4 regions of the Rhizorhabdus sp. P4_G6 genome follow, and region 1 is predicted to be linked to each of the others. Evidence: predicted binding sites of a transcription regulator. Region 1 holds the regulator's gene; each other region holds the start of a gene.
The links. The regulator LexA, encoded in region 1, represses DNA repair genes until DNA is damaged. The targets are predictions, from matches to a motif close to GTTCCNCNCTTGTTCT.
Positions count from the first base shown of each region.

Region 1 (4,482 bases):
GGCTGGCGCTTCTGCGGGGTCGCGATCGCGCCAGCGGCCATCATAGCGCAGTGGCTGCCTGGCGGCACGCTGCTGTTCACGCAGCTCGGCCAGTTCCTCGGAGGTCGCATAGCAGCGATAGGCGTGCCCCTTTTCGAGCAGCTGCTGCGCCACCGCGGCGTGGCGATCGGCGCGCGCGAACTGGTAGACGGCATCCCCGTCCCAGCCGAGGTCGAGCCAGTTCATGCCGTCGAGGATGGCGTCGATCGCGGGCTGCGTCGACCGGGCCCGATCGGTATCCTCGATGCGAAGCAGGAACTTGCCGCCATGATGGCGGGCGAACAGCCAGTTGAACAACGCGGTTCGCGCACCGCCGATATGTAGATATCCGGTCGGAGATGGCGCGAAGCGGGTGACGACCTCGGCTTTGGGGGTCTGATTTTCGGTGCTTGCGCCCACGCGCGCTTTCTCCAAGATCGGCACGATGGCCAGCGAAGTCGAGGCGCCCCGTATAGCATTTTCGGCTCCGGTCAAATTGGCCGGCGAGTCGGGAGCGGCCGGCCATGATCAGAGCGGGGTGGTCGATGCTCGATCGCGCACCTAGCGTAGCGGCTCCGCCTCTTCCAACGGGCGGCCGGGCGGCCATGGCGCGGATGCTAGATCGGGTCGAGCGTGCGCTCGAAATGGAGCGCGACCAGCTTGGCTTGTGGGTGCCGGTCATGCTCGCCGGCGGGATCGCGCTGTGGCTGGTGCTGCCTGACCGCTTGGCCTGGCTGGCTGGCATGGCGGCGCTCGCGGGCGTGGCGCTGGCCGGCGTCGCGACCGGCGTCGAGCGCAGGATCGGCCGTGCCGTGCTGGTAACCGGATTGGCGGCGCTCATCGGCATGGTGGTGATATGGTCGCGGGCCGACTGGGTGGCGGCGCCGCGGATCGATCGACCGCTGGTGGCGATGGTCACGGGACGGATCGAGACGGTCGAGCGGCTTCCGGCGCGCGAGCTGGTCCGGCTGACGATAGCGACCGATCCGGCCCTGCTGCCGCCGCGTATCAGGCTGAATGTCGATCAGGCCGACCTGCCCGCCCTGGTACCCGGCGGCGCGCATATCGCAGTGCGCGCGCGGCTGATGCCGCCTGCACCCCCGGCGGTGCCCGGCGGCTATGACTATGCCCGCACCGCCTGGTTCCTCGGCATCGGCGCCGGGGGAAAGGCGCTCGATCCGCCGAAGATCGATGCCGGCGCGGGCGGCGGCGGCTTTTCAACCTGGCTTGCCGACCGCCGGGCGCGGCTATCGGCGCATATCGAACAGCGGGTCACCGGCGCCAGCGCAGGTGGCATCGCCGCATCCTTCGCCACCGGGGACCAGGGGGCGATCGGCGAGGAAGACGCGGAGGCGATCCGGCGATCCGGGCTGGCCCATCTGCTGTCGGTGTCGGGGCTGCACGTCTCGGCGGTGGTCGGCGGCGTGATGCTGCTTACCCTGCGGCTGTTCGCGCTGAGCCCCCGGCTGGCGCTGCACGCGCCGCTGTTGCTGGTCGCGGCCGGCGCTGGCGCGCTGGCGGGGATCGGCTATACCCTGTTGTCGGGCGCGCAGGTGCCGACGATCCGCTCGTGCGTCGCCGCGCTGCTCGTGTTGGCCGGCATTGCCATGGGGCGAGAGGCGATCACGCTGCGGCTGGTCGCGACGGGGGCCCTGATCGTGCTGCTGCTGTGGCCGGAAGCGCTCGCGGGGCCGAGCTTCCAACTGAGCTTCGCGGCCGTCACCGCGCTGATCGCCTTCCTGGAACATCCCAAAGTGGTATCCTTCTCGGCTGGGCGGGACGAGCACTGGGCGGCTCGGCTCGGGCGCTCGCTGGCGGTGCTGCTGCTCTCGGGGGTGGTGATCGAGGCGGCGCTGGCGCCGATCGCGCTGTTTCACTTCCACAAATCGGGTCTCTATGGCGCCGCCGCCAACATCGTCGCGATTCCACTGACCACCTTCGTCATCATGCCGCTCGAGGCGGTGGCGCTGCTGCTCGACATTGCTGGCCTGGGTGCGCCCTTCTGGTGGCTGGTGTCGAAGGCGCTCGCGCTGCTGCTCTGGATCGCCCATCGGGTCGGCGACGCGCCGGGTGCGGTGGCGATGCTGCCGAGCATGGCGTGGGGCGCCTTCGCGCTGATGATCGCGGGCGGGCTGTGGATCGCGCTGTGGCGGACGAAGATGCGGCGCTGGGGCACCGTGCCGCTGGTGATAGGTGCCGTCTGGGCGCTGCAGTCCCCGGTGCCGGACCTGCTGGTGACGGGCGACGGCCGGCATGTTGCCGTGGTGCTGGCGGACGGACGGGTGGCGTTGCTGCGGGATCGTGCCGGCGATTATATCCGTGACGTGCTCAGCGAGGCGGCCGGGGTCGATGGCGAGCCGGTGCCGATCGATGCGCTCCAGGCGGCGCGCTGCTCCGCGGACCTGTGCGAGGCGCAGCTCCGGCGCGGCAGCCGCGCGTGGACGCTGCTCGCGACCCGGAGCCCCTATCTGGTCGACATCGCCCGGATGAACCGTGCCTGCGCGCGCGCCGACATTGTCATAAGCGACCGGCGGATGCCGCGTTCGTGCCGCCCGCGCTGGATCGTCATCGACCGGCCGTTACTGGCGCGCAGCGGGGGTCTGTCGATCGATCTGGAGCGCGGCGTCGTCGAAACCGTGGCCGGGTCGGTCGGTCGCCATCCCTGGTCCGTGTTCCGGCCCGGATCGCCTACTCGTCCTTGATGTCGCTATGCTGAGTTTATTCCAGCATCCACTTCCCGACACGGGAATGATCCCGAGCCGACATGTGGATCCTGAAACAAGTGCAGGATGACGTTCGGCCTGTCAGTAGCGCCGCAGCAATCCCGCAAGCTTGCCCTGCACACGGACCTGGTCCGGCTTGTAGCGTTGCGGGTCATAAGCGCGGTTCGCCGGGTCGAGCCGGATCATCGCGCCTTCCTTGCGGAAATATTTGAGCGTCGCTTCGCTGTCGGCGATCAGGGCCACGATGATGTCGCCGTCGCGCGCCGTCTCGGCCTTGCGGATCAGGGCATAGTCGCCGTCGAGAATACCGGCTTCGACCATCGAATCGCCGGAGACTTCGAGCGCATAATGTTCGCCTGGGCCGAGCAGCGCCGCAGGCACCGACAAGGTGCTTTGGCCCTCGAGCGCCTCGATCGGCAAACCGGCGGCGATGCGGCCGTGCAGCGGGATTTCCAGCACATTCTCGTTCGCTGCCTGCGGCACGACCGGCGGAGCCTTCGATGGTGCGGCCGGAGCCTTGGCGATCATGTCGGGCATACGCAGCACTTCGAGCGCGCGCGCGCGGTTCGGCAGCCGGCGTATGAAGTTGCGCTCCTCGAGCGCGCTGATCAGCCGGTGGACGCCCGATTTGGACTTGAGGTCCAGCGCATCCTTCATCTCCTCGAACGAGGGCGACACGCCGGTCTCGATCAGCCGGTCGTGGATGAATAGGAGAAGTTCATGTTGCTTGCGCGTCAGCATGGCAATGCCCTCGTCTAGAACGGACGGAGAACATTTAGGCAACCGGCGCGAATCTGTCAAGCGAGTGGAATGATCTCGATATCCGCGCCCGGCTCGAGCGCCGCGGACTTGGGCGGCCGCACGATCAGCATTTCCGCTTGCACCAGGGCCACGAGGCCGGCGCTGTCCTGGCTGATGACCGGAACCGCCCGACCTTCGCTCCAGCGGCCGCGCAGATATTCGGCGCGGTTGCCGGTCGCCGGGAGCGCCGCTCCGAGCCGGGCGAGCATAGGCGCCGGGACAGGACTGCGCGCGCCCAGCAGGTGGGCGACGAGGGGCTTCAGGAACAGGGTGGCGGTGACGAAGGCCGAGACCGGATTGCCGGGCAGCCCCAGCACGATCGCTTCGCCGAGCGTGCCGATCATCACCGGCTTGCCGGGCTTCAGCGCGACCTTCCAGAAATCGATGCGCGCGCCGGCCTTCTGCAGGGCGGGCAGGACGAGATCATGATCGCCGACCGACGCACCGCCCGTGGTGACGATGATATTGGCCTGGTCGGCCAAAGCGGAGAAGGCCGCAGCGATTGCGTCGAGATCGTCGCGGACGATGCCGTGATCGGTGACGATGCAGGTCGGCCCCGCCAGCATGGCCGCCAGCATCGGTCCGTTGGAAGCGGGCAGCAGCGCGCCGCTGGTCGGCACGCCCGGCCGCACCAGTTCGTTGCCGGTCGAGAGAATGGAGATGCGCGGGCGCCGGCGAATTGCGAGCGCGCCATGGCCACCGCTGACGGCAAGCGCGATCGCCGCCGCGCCGATGGCCGTGCCAGCAGCGATGAGCGTGTCCCCCTGCGCGAAATCGCTGCCGGCGCGGCGGATATGCGCGCCGGGCCCGCGCGGTCCTTCGCCCGCCATCATCAGGCGGTCGCCGTCGCGCGCCGCTTCTTCCTGGACGAGGATCGCGTCGGCCCCTTCGGGCACTGGCGCTCCGGTGAAGATCCGCGCGGCCTCGCCAGCTGCGAGCG
Region 1 is NZ_JBFUKC010000004.1:173,625-178,106, reverse strand. It holds gene gltX (glutamate--tRNA ligase) at 1-438, opposite strand, end outside; gene AC1DPF_RS06580 (ComEC/Rec2 family competence protein) at 624-2,720, shown strand; gene lexA (transcriptional repressor LexA) at 2,823-3,482, opposite strand; gene AC1DPF_RS06570 (molybdopterin molybdotransferase MoeA) at 3,539-4,482, opposite strand, start outside.

Region 2 (4,482 bases), on a different contig from region 1:
GTCATGCGAACAGGCCGTGGATATACCAGGTCGGGATCTTCGCCTCGCGGCCGTAGAGGCCGTGGCGGAACAGCCAGAAGCGGCGGCCCTGCCTGTCCTCGACCCGGTAATAGTCGCGCGCCATCCCAGCATTGTCGGCCCGGCGCCACCACAGCGCCCCAATTCGCTCCGGCCCTTCGGCCAGGACGATGTCGTGCAGCCGCTGCCGCCAGCGGAACTGGCGCGGCGGGCCGTCCGGCACAGAGGCGAGGACCTCGATCGGCTGGGGTGGATCGAACAAATGGGTGGGCCGCAGCGGCGGCTCGCCGGGCTCGGGCGACGGCCAGCCGCCGGGCGGCGCTTCCCCGATCGCGGGAAAGGCCAGCACCGCCTGCTCGGGAATATGGCTGTCGCGCGGCGCAAACCGCCGCACGCGGTTGCGTCCGAGCCGGGTCGACAGCCGATCGAGCAGCTGGGCCAGCTCCCCCTCGGCGATCGCCCCGCCTTCGAGCGGCAGCTGGAGCGGTGCCAACGGTTCGAACAGCGGCACCGACAGCCGCACCAGATCGAAGCCGAAACCGGGATCGACCGGATCGGACAGCGTCTCCAGCCGCTCGTTGAACAACCGCATCAGCAGCGGGACATCGCGTACCGGCAGTCCGGTCTCGATCCGCAGGCTGCGCACCAGCCCGTCGGTGCGGAACAGCTGCGCCTCGAAGCGCCGCCCGCCGCGATGCCCCTCCTCCATTCGCCGCGCCGCCTGCTGGGCCAGCGCCTCGATCGCGGCCAGTGCGGGATCGACATGACCGATCGGCTCGGCGAAACGCCGTTCGAGCACGAGCGCCGCTTGCGGACGCCGCGCGGTAATGCGGATGTCGCGCCCGCCCGAGATCCTGTCGAGCCGGTCGGCAGCGTCTTCCCCAAAGCGCGCCGACAGCAGCTGCGACGGCCGAGCGCTGAGATCGGCGAGGCGCTTGAGCCCGGCGCGGCGCAGTGCCATCGCCTCCCCGGCCTCGAGGCCCAGGGCTTCGACGGGCAGCATGGCCGTCGCCTCGGCGGGATAATGCGCCAGCGCATGCGCCGCATCGGGGGTGTCGGCGAGCGCGCTGCGGACATGCATGCCGAGCCGCTGCAGCCGCGCCACCAGGTCCTCGCGCAATCCCGCCTCGCCGCCGAACAGATGCGCGCAGCCGCTGATATCGAGGATCAGCCCGTCGGGCGGATCGAGTGCCACCATCGGCGTGTAGCGATCGCAGCCGTCGGCGATCCGCTCGATCCATTCGCCATCGGCGCGCATATCGATATCGACGACGCCGAGATCGGGCATCCGCGCCCGCGCGTCGGCCAGGCTGAGGCCGGGCGCCAGCCCGAGCGCCAGTGCAGCCCGGCTGACGGCGGCCAGCCGCATCGCACCCTTCTGCTTCTCCACCAAAGCGAACGGGGCATCAGGCGGAAAGCCGGGCTGGACCGCTCCCGTCCGGATTGCCCGCGCCAGCCGATCGGCCGGCAGGAAGGGGAAGCACAGCGCCAGATAGCGTCGCTTCCCGGAAGACATGCTCGTCACGATTCCACTCCAGACAGGCGCGTACCCCAGCCAGTCCCCCGCGATGCCGCAACAACTCGATCTCGATCGCCGGATGGCCAGGCGCACCGGCCTCGAGCGCCGCCGACGCCAACGATCGCACCCGCCAACGGCTATAGGCGGCGCTCGGGACCGGCTCGGCCTCGGCGCGCAGCAGCAGCACGGTCACCCCCGATTTCTCGGCCGCGACCGCGAGCCGCCGGCTCACCGTCAGATCGAAGCCGCGTGCCGCCTTCCAGGGCTCGATCAGCACCGCCGAGACATCGGCACAGCGCACCGCATCGCCCGCGGCGCGCAGCAGCGCCGCCTCGTCCGGCGCGACGATCTCGATCAGCCGAGACGGATCCAGGCCGAGATCGGCGAGCCCCGGCCCGTAAAGTGCCCCACCGGCACGCACCGCTCCATCCTGCCGCAGCCAGAGCAACGGCCCTTCCCCCCGTCGTATCGCCAGCATCAGCGCGGTCCCGGCCAGAGCCGCGCGATCGTCCGGCTCGGCAGCGAACAGCTCGTGCAGCTTGCCGCACGGCAAACCACCCCCCAATTGCGCGTCGAGCGGCTCGGCGCCCAACGCAAACAGCGTGGCTTCCGGGGGCTTCGGCCCCTCGATCGCACAGATGCGCGATCTCAGGGCGGCCAATAAGATCCGCGACTCATCCATGGTTCTTGTTTTGTTCTTATACTCCCTTCAACAAGGGAGGAGTCAAGGATGCACTAAAGCTGGTAGTGAGGTAGTTTCAAATTGGGGTTATGGAAACTCATCCTCGGGTCAGTCTCGCTAACCCCGCTCGACGTTATCGGTCGTGTGTTGTGGGAGTGCCCACGCAGATTGAAGCCTGCTTGTCCCATGCGCCGCCTCGATCCAAACACGCATCGACATCGAGGAAATTCTTGAGGGAGCGAACGGCAAAAATGGCTGACAGCGTTGCCACTATTATCACAAGGACAGCCACCCTTCGTCTCATCTCAGTATCTCTTGTTCAGACCGTTGGGCCTAAAATGATCACATGCCGCAGTACATTGATGCGCTCCCGAACCCCCTTCGCGAATGCGCCGTCCCGCACTCCGGCCTGCCACGTTCGCCCGTTGATCCGCGAGAGAGGCGGACCTAGGGTCACCTTTGATACGCTGGTCCACGATTTCTCGCCCATTGCTTATCGTTCGCGCGACAGCCTCTCCTGTTTCACCTAGCGACGATGCTTCGCAGTTGGCTTTGCAATGAAAGTATTTGTCCGCGCCGATCGTGTTAGCATCCCTCATATCTCCGTAATTACGAAAGAAATTGCCACCTGCCTTGGCTGCCTCTTTCAAAACTCGCCCATCTCGCTCGCCTTGCGCGCGCATCGCCTCATACTCATTCCAATTCGAATTGCCGAGTTCGGCAAGTTGAATGGGCTTTTCCTCTCCAAGACGCCTGATGGACTCAAGCTCCTCATCGCGCTTGCGATCCAATTCGTCCCAACTCGCGATTCCCGCGCGATTCTGCTTGCCGGAATTCCGACCTGTGAGCTTTGCCTCATCTCGCTCCTCGTCGAGATAGATGACGTTCCAATTCTCATCGACGCGAAACGGCCTAGGCATCTTGCCGTCAGCCCCAGGCAGCGATTTGATTCCGGCATTAAACCATGCGAGTCTCCGCGCTCGAGAATAGAACATAGAGTGAACTAAATCAAATCCTACATTGCAAGTAGAATCTGCCCCCCGCCCTTTCGATCTTGATCCGGAGTAATCGACCAGTGCTCGGCTTATCTGCGGCGGCCATAGGTGTTGAGGGTATTGTAGCTCCCGATGCACAGCTTGCAGACGGCGTAACCGTCAGGTTCCTTCTTGCTCGCGAAGGCCATCGCATCGTCCAGCGTCGTGAACCCGGTCCAGATGCTGCCCTTGGCCGGCCCCTTGTTTTTGCCGAGCCCCCCATTGCAGGAGGAGCAGTCCGAAGCATGGGCCTTCGCCGTCCGATGGTACGGGCTGTGCAGAATCCAGAAGGGTTTCGGCGAATCGTCATCACTGACCACGGGCTCGATCGGCAATAGATCGGTTCGCTCCCGTGTGGCGACATACAGGTCCGAGGCGACGATCATGTCCTCCGGTGTCCAGACGCGATCGGTCAGATTGCAGGCGAGCGCCGCCGTCTCGCGCTTTGTCCATTGCTTCGAACCATCCTTCGGCCGGCTCGGATTGGGTATCCAGCAATAGTTCCGGTAGTGTATCCAGATCGCGACCTGCCGCTCGTGAAACTCCATCACCTTTGAAAAAGCATTGGTCTTCCGCGTGAAGCGTCGATTGGCCTGCCGGAGAAAGCCGTTCTCTCGCTCCACGAGCCATGTCGTGATGTCGGCGGGCTCCGGGCTCCCCTTGAGCACATTTTTCCGCACGCCGACATATCGGCTGCCGGGACGTGGTTCGCCGTTCTTGTCCATGTCCGTGCCGGCGACCTTGCCGCGCTCGGGGATCAGATGGTCTATGGCCGCTTCGTGGAGGGCGATCTGTTGACCCATGGGGGAGAGCTCGTGCGCGTGCTTCTTCCCGTATCGCGGGTACAGTTCGTGTCGGAGGTCTGTGGATGAGCCGCTACCAAGGATTCCGCGTTAACGGCTGGACGTGCAACTTCACGACATTTTCGGCGAGCGAACTCACTACGATCGCGGACATTCCGGGCCAGATTCAGCGGCTCTGGCGAAGCCGGGGGCAACTGCCCGGCGGCGGCCGAAAGAGCGGAAACTTCGATGCCCGCGAGGCGGCCGAGATCATGGTACGCTATGATCTGTCCCGGCTCGGCGTCCCACCTTCCGAGACCGACGAGATCGGAAGTGCCGCGGCGCAGATCATGCTGTGGTTCGCGCTGCTCAATTCCGATGGCACCTGCGAGGTGAATGGGACTCAGGAAGACACTGCGAACTTCCTCAAGCGCTTCCAACAGGACG
Region 2 is NZ_JBFUKC010000002.1:179,851-184,332, reverse strand. It holds gene AC1DPF_RS03170 (error-prone DNA polymerase) at 1-5, opposite strand, end outside; gene AC1DPF_RS03165 (Y-family DNA polymerase) at 2-1,534, opposite strand; gene AC1DPF_RS03160 (ImuA family protein) at 1,425-2,198, opposite strand; gene AC1DPF_RS03155 (hypothetical protein) at 2,525-3,214, opposite strand; gene AC1DPF_RS03150 (hypothetical protein) at 3,304-3,978, opposite strand; gene AC1DPF_RS03145 (hypothetical protein) at 4,122-4,482, shown strand, end outside.
Region 2: a site for LexA is predicted at 2,221-2,236, ahead of AC1DPF_RS03160 (ImuA family protein). Genes of this name have one in related genera too.

Region 3 (4,482 bases), on a different contig from region 1:
AAGATCATGACGAAATTATCGAAGATCGCGCGTCTCGCTCCGGGCGCCGCCTCCCCACGCTGCTTGCCTCGCCTCTTTCCGCCCAGATTGCGCCTGCGCCCGCAACTGGGCGGTGGAGAGGCTCCAAGGCGCTGGGCTTCTCCAATGTCCGAATCGAAGGATTCGAAGTTCCCTATTGGGAGCGCGGCGAGTCGCGCTTGGGGATTTCCAGGCCACGCTGCACCGCCGGACGAGCCAGGCCGCGTTCAAGCCAGCCCGGCACATATTTCAACCTATCGAACTCAACCAGATCGCGCGCCTCGTAGAAGGTGATGAGGTTGCGAACCCATCCAAGCGTCGAGATGTCGGCAATGCCGTAATCGTCGCCCATGATCCAGCCGCGGCCATCGAGGCGCTTGTCGAGCACGCCGAGCAGGCGCTTCGCCTCGTTGACATAGCGCTCCAGGGGACGCTTGTCCTCGAAGGCCTTACCGGCAAATTTGTGAAAGAATCCGACCTGTCCGAACATCGGCCCGATGCCGGCATTCTGAAAGAACACCCATTGGATCGTCTCATAGCGCAGCACCGGATCGGCCGGAATGAAGCGGCCGGTCTTGTCCGAGAGATAGATCAGGATCGCGCCCGACTCGGACAGCGCCATCGGCTTGCCGCCGGGACCGTCGGGATCGATGATCGCCGGGATCTTGCCATTCGGATTGAGCGAGAGAAATTCGGGAGTGTGGCTCTGGTTGTCGAGAATATCCACCAGATGCGCCTCATAGGGCAGCCCGGTTTCCTCGAGCATGATCGCGACCTTCACCCCATTTGGCGTATTGAGCGAATAGAGCTGTATACGGTCGGGGTGCGCGGCCGGCCAACGCTGCATGATCGGAAATTGGGAAAGGTCGGCCATGTCATGCTCCGCGCGGTTGCTGTCGCGCCCAATTGGGGATCAATGTCCTATCTGGCAATAGCAGCTGCCAAGAGGTCAGCCGCTCCACGCAATTCGGGTCGCTCGGCTGCGTTCGACCGCGGCGAGGCCCTGCGCCTTCAGACCTCGATCAGCAGCAGGCCCCGCCAGGTGGCGGCCAATCGCGGCTCCGCGGATGGGATTCAGTTGAGCTTTGCCATCTGCTCAGGCCCCGCCAACAGGTCGGCCACCGGTTCGCTCGCGCGCGTCTCGATCGCCGGCATCTCCTCGATCTCCTTGCCACCGGTCTCGATGTTGAGGTCGCGGAATTTGCGACCCGTCACCAGCACGCGGCCCTCGAAGCTCGCCACGAATTTGTTGTAGTTCTCGACAGCGCTGTTGAGGCCGCCGCCGACGCGCTTGAGGTGCGTCGCCGCGACCGATAGCCGCTCGAACATTTCCTTGCCGAGTTGGCCGATCTGCCGCGCTTCGTCGGCCATCTTTTCCTGTCGCCAGACGCTCGCCACGGTGCGGGCCAGCGCGACCAGGTTGATCGGCGTCGCGATCAGCACCCGGCGTTCATGCGCCCAGTCCCACAGCCCGGCGTCCTGTTCCATCGCTGCCGACAGGAAATGTTCGCCGGGAATATACATGACGACATAATCGGCCGCATCGCCGAAGCGATCCCAATAGCTTTTCTGGCCCAGCTGGCTGGCGTGCGTCCGCAGGGCCGCCGCATGCGCCTTCAGGAAGGTCAGGCGCAACGCCTCGTCGACCTGCTCGCTGGCATCCATATAGGCGTTGAACGAGCATTTGGCGTCGATGATAAGCTTGCGGCCGCCGGGCAGGCGCACCACCACGTCCGGCCGCAACCGTCCGTCCTCGGTATCGACCGAAACCTCGGTCGCGAAATCGGCATAAGGCGATAGCCCGGCCTGTTCGAGCACGTTGCGCAGCGACTGCTCGCCCCAGCGCCCACGCGCCTTGGGGCTGGCGCGCAGCGCATTGACCAGCTTGGCGGCCTCGTCGCGGACCTGTCCCTGGCCGACCCGGACCTGGTCGACGGCCTCACGCAAGCCTGCATAGCTATCGACCCGCTCCTTCTCGACCCGCTGCAGCCCCTCCTCATAGCGTTTGAGCGTCGATTCGACCGGCGTCAGCAAGGCCTTGAGCTGCGCTTCGCTCTTCTCGCCCGCCTGATGGAATCGCTGGTCGGCGCGTTCGAGAAACTGGCGCTGGGCCACGTCGAGCAGTTTTCCGCCCACTTCGGCGAACTGGGCGGACAATTGCTCCTTCGCCTCCTGGAGACCTCGCAGTTGCGCCTCGAACGCCTCGGCCCGCGCCTGTCGTTCGGCCACAAGCCCGGATCGCTCGATCTCGGAGCGGTTGAGCGCATCGCGCGCCGTTTCGAGCATCCTGCGCAGATCTGCCGCTTCGGCGGTGCCGCCCGCCTGCATTCGCCCGCGCGCGAACCATCCGAGCGCGAGTCCCAGGAGCAGACAGAGCGGAAGTGCGAGCGCGGCGAGCGATGACATCGAGTAAATCCCTGGAACAGATAGCGAACCGTGCCGTGCCTCGGCCGCGAATGCAAGCGCAACTCGGCGCTTCCCATATCCGGCGCAGCCACTAATATCGAGCCGGGGTTGCGTTTAGGGGGATGGGGATGCCGGACAGCGTCGGGGGTGCGTCAATGGCGGCGCGCTGGCACAGATTCTGGCCGGCGCTGCGCAAGCTGCTCAAGCAGATCGGCACGACCCGCCTCGTCGTCACTGCCATGTTCCTGATCCTTGGCCTCGCCTTCGCCCGCTACAGCTGGAACATGATGTTGGCCAAGGACGCCGAGCGCGCACTGTTCGACGTTCGCCTGCTGCTCGCATCGCCGCGCGTCGAGACCGACCCGCGTATCGCGATGGTGACCTTCACCGAGGACACGCTCCGCCTGACCGGACGCCGTTCGCCGCTGGATCGCGCGATGCTGGCCAAGGGCCTGCTCGCGCTCGACAAGATGCAGCCCAAGGCGATTGGCATCGATATTCTCGTCGATCAGCCCACGCCCGAAGACCAGGTACTGATCGACGCCTTCAGGACGATGAAGACGCCGACCTATCTGGGCTTCGCGTCGAACGCGACCAACAAGACTTTCATGACGCTCGACCAGGAAACTTTCCTGCGCGACTTCCTGAAGCAGACGAAGCCCGGCAACGTCCATCCGACCAGCATCCGCCTGCTCGCCGATGATGACGGGGTGATGCGCAGCTGGCCGAACCAGCCCCGCGAGCTGCCGCCGCTGATGGCCAATTCGCTGACCGGCGGCTTCGAGCGGTTTCGCGACTATACCGGATCGATCCGCTACCGGCTGCCGAAGTTCGAGGATCGGCCGGTGTTCGACAAATTCCCGATCGAGGTGATCGCCAACCCCGATCTGATCGAGGCTTTCAAACCCCAGATCGAGGGCCGCTACATCATGATCGGCGGCGACATCCCCGATGTCGACCAGTTCATCACCCCGGCCTCGCGCATCCAGAAGGGCGAGACGACGATCGGCCTGGAGATCCACGCCACGCTGCTCGCGCAGATGCTCGACAATGTCACGCCGAACAAGATCCCGGCGTGGGGCATCTGGCTTATCGCGATCGGGGTCGTGATGCTGGGCGCGCTGACCGCGGTGTCCAACATGAAGATCTGGAAGCTGAGCCTGATGCTGCTGATCCAGGCGGCGGGCGTGGTGGCGGTGCCGTTCATCTGGCAGTTCAACAATGTGGACACCCAGGGGCTGCCGGTGTTTGGCTGGCTGATCGGCTGGATCTTCGCCTATTCGGCGGTCGGCACAGCGGCCCGCGGCATCGGTTCGGAGCAGCGCAACTTCGCACAATCGGCGCTCGGCAAATATCTGCCGCGCGACATCGCCGCGGACATCATGAAGAACCCTGAGCGGCTCCAGCTCCACGGCGAGAAGCGCGAGATATTCGCGCTGTTCAGCGATCTCGAGGGCTTCACAAAGCTCAGCCACCAGATCGAGCCCGAAATGGTCGCCTTCCTGCTCAACAGATATCTCGACGTTCTGTCGGAGACGGTTCTCGAATATGGCGGCACGATCGACAAGTTTGTCGGCGATGCCATCGTCGCCTTCTGGGGCGCGCCGATCAGCCGGCCCGACGATGCCGACCGCGCCGTGAAATGCGCGATCGCGATGTACGAGGCGGGTGAGCAGTTCCGGCGTGATGCGCCCGAAGGGGTACCGCCGATCGGCGTCACCCGCGTCGGTGTCCACCGGGGCGAGGCGATCGTCGGCAATTTCGGCGGTGAGGGGCGCATCCAGTACACTGCGCTAGGCGACTCCATGAATACGGCGTCGCGGCTGGAAGGCGCGAACAAATATCTCAAAACCAAGACGCTGGTGAGCGACACGGTGGTTGAGAAGTCGACAATGGCCTGTTTCAGGCCGATGGGCCGCATCGCTGTGTCGGGTCGATCGACGCCGATGATCATCTTCGAGCCGGTTCCACATTTTTCCGCCGAAGCTGTGCAACAGTTCACAGACACGCTGCGTAGATTCGACGATGGTGATGTCACGGTATTGGCCGAGTTCGAAC
Region 3 is NZ_JBFUKC010000001.1:236,005-240,486, forward strand. It holds gene AC1DPF_RS01130 (glutathione S-transferase family protein) at 173-892, opposite strand; gene AC1DPF_RS01135 (DNA recombination protein RmuC) at 1,093-2,424, opposite strand; gene AC1DPF_RS01140 (CHASE2 domain-containing protein) at 2,553-4,482, shown strand, end outside.
Region 3: a site for LexA is predicted at 2,438-2,453, ahead of AC1DPF_RS01135 (DNA recombination protein RmuC). Genes of this name have one in related genera too.

Region 4 (4,482 bases), on a different contig from region 1:
CCGCCGCGATAGCGGCGATGCGCGATGGGCGGGCCGATCTCGCCAAGCTCGCCACCGACCGGGGGCTGGTGGATATCATCGTAAGGCGCGCCGGCAACGAGGACAGCCATCTCGTCTGGCGCTTCCACCGTTCGAGCCAGTCGGACAACATGGCGGATATCCTGCGCATATTGGGAAGCGATATCGGTCGGCGGATCGGCAGCGCGGGTCTGATGGGGGCGCTAGTCGATGGCAACGGCATCGGCATCACCGCCAATCGGGTCTTCCTCCAGAGGGCGCTTGGTTCCGCCGATGCGCCGAGCTCGGGCTGGGCCTTTGCCGAACTGTTGCGCAGCGATGGCGATGTGATCCGGCTCGCAGCCGACCCGCCGGGTGGCGATCCGGTCCGCTTGATCCAGATCCCGCTCGACGATCACGGTGCCGTCAACGCCACGCTGTTCCTGCTGCTCGACGAGCTGGGCGGCGGCAACATGGGCGCCGAGGCGCGCAGGGTCGCCACCGGCGATCTCCACGCATTGCTCGGCATGCTGCCGCTCGGTCTCGCGGTAGCAGAGCGGGACGGCCGCGTGCTGTTCATGAACGCGCCGTTCCGGCGCGCGGCAGGGCTGGGGCCGGAGTCGACGATCGTCTATCCGGGCGACCTGGTCGTCGAGGAGGACAAGGCGGCGGTTTCCGACGCGGTGCGCCGCTTCTCGGCCGGCCGCGGGTCTGCCAGCGATCTCTCGGTGCGCCTCAAGGAACGGCCCGAGGAGAATGTCTCGCTGACCATCGCGGCGGCCAAGGGACTCGGCAATGCCGCGGTGCTGCTCAGCCTCAAGGACAATAGCGAGGAATCCAAGCTCAAGCGCCAGGTGGCGCAGGCGATGAAGATGCAGGCCGTGGGCCAGCTGGCCGGCGGCGTCGCCCATGACTTCAACAATATCCTGACTGCGATCATCGGCCATTGCGACCTGATGACGATGCGCCACATTCCGGGTGACAGCGACTATGACGACATCCAGCAGATCAAGCACAACTCGAACCGCGCCGCGGCGCTGACCCGCCAGTTGCTCGCCTTCTCGCGCCAGCAGACGCTGCGGCCGCAGATTCTCCAGATACCGGACGTGATCTCCGAGATTTCGAACCTGTTGAAGCGGCTGCTGGGCGAAACCGTCAAGCTGGAGGTCAGCCATGGCCGCAATCTCGGCACGGTGCGGGCCGACCCGGGCCAGCTCGAACAGGTTATCGTCAACCTGGCGGTCAACGCCCGCGACGCCATGTCCGATGGCGGCACGCTGACGATCCAGACCTATGCGATGTCGCAGGCCGACGTGCGGCGTCTCGGCATGGAGATTATGCCGGTCACCGAATATACCGCGATGAAGGTGACCGACACCGGCGGCGGCATTGCGCCGGAGATCATCACCAAGATCTTCGAACCCTTCTTCACGACCAAGGAAGTCGGCAAGGGCACGGGCCTGGGGCTGTCGACCGTATACGGGATCGTCAAACAGACCGGCGGTTTCATCTTCGCCGAGAGCGAGCTGGGGAAGGGCACCAGCTTCGTCATCTATCTGCCGGTGCACGAGGCGCCGGCTTCGGCGGTGGCGCCGCTGGTCAAAGCCAAGGAAGTCAGCACCGAATTATGGGGGACCGGCACCATCCTGCTCGTAGAGGACGAGGCCATGGTGCGCGCGGTGGCGGAGCGCGCCCTGGCGCGCCAGGGCTACAAGATCCTCACGGCCACCAATGGCGAGGAGGGGCTCGAGATCATAGAGAACTCCGAAGAACCGATCGACCTGGTGATCTCCGATGTGGTGATGCCGACGATGGACGGCCCGACCATGGCGCGGGCGGCAAGGGAGAAGCAACCAAATCTGCCGATCATCTTCATGTCTGGTTATGCCGAGGAACAACTGCGCAAGTCGATCGACCTCGACAATATCGGCTTCCTGCCGAAACCCTTCTCGGTCCAGCAGATCGGGCAGGCGGCGCGAGAGGCGCTGGCGGACCACGCCCGGACGGAGGTTGTCAGCTAGGCCGCTTTCGGGAACAAATCACGAATGTTTATCTCTTGTTCCAGTGGAACATTCCATGTACGAAGATCGTGTTTGAAGCTTTCGATCACGCGATCTACGAGGGAGTTGACCCATGGCGGCACAGTTGAAGCTCATCGGATCCGAAAAGGACGCGGCGAATATGGATAGACAGAAGGCCCTTGAAGCCGCTTTGGCGCAGATCGATCGCGCCTTCGGCAAGGGCTCGGCGATGAAACTCGGATCGCGTGAGGCGATGCAGGTCGAGGCGATCTCCTCCGGCTCGCTGGGGCTGGACATCGCACTCGGCATCGGCGGATTGCCGCGTGGCCGTGTCGTGGAGATTTTCGGCCCCGAAAGCTCGGGCAAGACGACGCTGGCGCTGCATGCGATCGCCGAGGCGCAGAAGGGCGGCGGCACCGCCGCGTTCATCGACGCCGAGCATGCGCTGGACCCGGTCTATGCGAAGAAGCTGGGTGTCAACATCGACGAGCTGATCGTGTCGCAGCCCGATACCGGCGAGCAGGCACTCGAGATCGCCGACACGCTGGTCCGCTCCAATGCGATCGACGTGCTGGTGATCGACTCGGTCGCGGCGCTGGTTCCCAGGGCCGAAATCGAGGGCGAGATGGGCGACAGCCATGTCGGTCTGCAGGCCCGTCTGATGAGCCAGGCGCTGCGCAAGATCACCGGCTCGATCAGCCGCTCCAAGTGCCTCGTCATCTTCATCAACCAGATTCGTATGAAGATCGGCGTGATGTATGGTTCGCCGGAAACGACGACCGGCGGCAATGCGCTCAAATTCTACGCTTCGGTCCGGCTCGATATCCGCCGCACCGGCGCGATCAAGGATCGCGATGAGGTCGTCGGCAACGCGACGCGGGTCAAGGTCGTCAAGAACAAGGTCGCGCCGCCGTTCAAGCAGGTCGAGTTCGACATCATGTATGGCGAAGGCGTGTCGAAGGTCGGCGAGCTGATCGATCTCGGCGTCAAGGCGGGGCTGGTCGAAAAATCGGGCGCATGGTTCAGCTATGACTCGGTTCGCATCGGCCAGGGCCGCGAGAATGCCAAGGCCTATTTGCGCGAAAATCCCGAACTGGCCGCAAAGCTCGAATCGGCAATTCGCGGCAATACCGAAACGGTTGGCGATGCGCTGATGGCGGGTCCGGCCGAAGACGACGACATCTGATCCGACGGGGCTTTCCCCGTTCGTGTCGAGCGAGGTCGAGGCACGGTGCGCAGACCCACGTCCCACGACTTCGCTCGGGACGAACGGACGGGAAGATCGGATGATGGCGGCGCGTCTGAACTATATCGAACTGCCAGTCGGGAACACTGCCGGCAGCAAGGCCTTTTTCGAACAGGCATTCGGCTGGTCGCTGACCGCCTTTGGCCCGGATTACGCTGCGACGATCGGGCAGGGTTGCGACATCGGCCTCAATGGCGACGCCGTCGAGGCAAGCAAGGCTCCGCTGGCGGTGATCGAAGTCGACGATCTCGAAGCCGCCCAGCTGGCGGTGGAGACTGCGGGCGGTGTGGTCGTGCGGCCTATCTTCGCCTTTCCCGGCGGCCGCCGCTTTCACTTCCTTGAACCGTCGGGTATCGAACTTGCCGTCTATGTGAACGAGCCGGCCGACTGACAGCGGCCCGCCCCTCGCAGCGGAGCCGCCCCATGACCAAGACGATCCCGATCATCGTCCACCATCTCGAAAACTCACGCTCGCAGCGGGTGCTCTGGCTGCTCGAGGAACTGAGCCTGCCTTATGCGGTCCGCCGCTACGCGCGCGATCCGAAGACGATGCTGGCGCCCCCCGAGTTGCGCAAGGTTCATCCGCTCGGAAAATCTCCCGTTATCGAACATGACGGCCGCATCGTCGCCGAAACGGCCACCATTGTCGAATATCTCGTCGCGCTGGCCGGCGGGGATTTCGGTCCGCCTCAGGATGGGAACGGCGCGCTGCGCTGGCGCTATTTCCTCGATTATGCCGAGGGTTCGCTGATGCCGCCGCTGCTGCTCCGCCTGGTGATCGACAAGATGGGACCGTTCGGATGGGTCGCGAAGCGGACCGTCACCAACATGGCGATGGTGCAGATCGACTATGTCGAGGCCGAGCTCAGCCAGCGCCCCTGGTTTGCGGGCAATGAGATCAGCGCCGCGGACGTCATGATGAGCTTTCCGCTCGAAGCGGCCCGCGAGCGGCTGAAGCTCGACGGCAAGCGGCCGACGATCACCGAATGGCTCGACCGTATCCACGCGCGGCCGGCCTATCGCGCTGCATTGGAGAAGGGCGGGGCCTATGCCTATGCCTGATGCCGTGGCCTGTTTGACGTGAGGGAATATGGCTGCCGCGACCAATGTCGCGCGCGCCGCTGCCCGATCGGCCTGCGTCAAGGCTTATGCAGACCAGATCGCGCATTTTTCCGCAGCAGAGTGATCAACCTTCGACTACTCCGCCGAACCGCTTGA
Region 4 is NZ_JBFUKC010000001.1:89,542-94,023, forward strand. It holds gene AC1DPF_RS00415 (hybrid sensor histidine kinase/response regulator) at 1-2,018, shown strand, start outside; gene recA (recombinase RecA) at 2,131-3,204, shown strand; gene AC1DPF_RS00425 (VOC family protein) at 3,308-3,655, shown strand; gene AC1DPF_RS00430 (glutathione S-transferase family protein) at 3,700-4,326, shown strand.
Region 4: a site for LexA is predicted at 2,045-2,060, ahead of recA (recombinase RecA). Genes of this name have one in related genera too.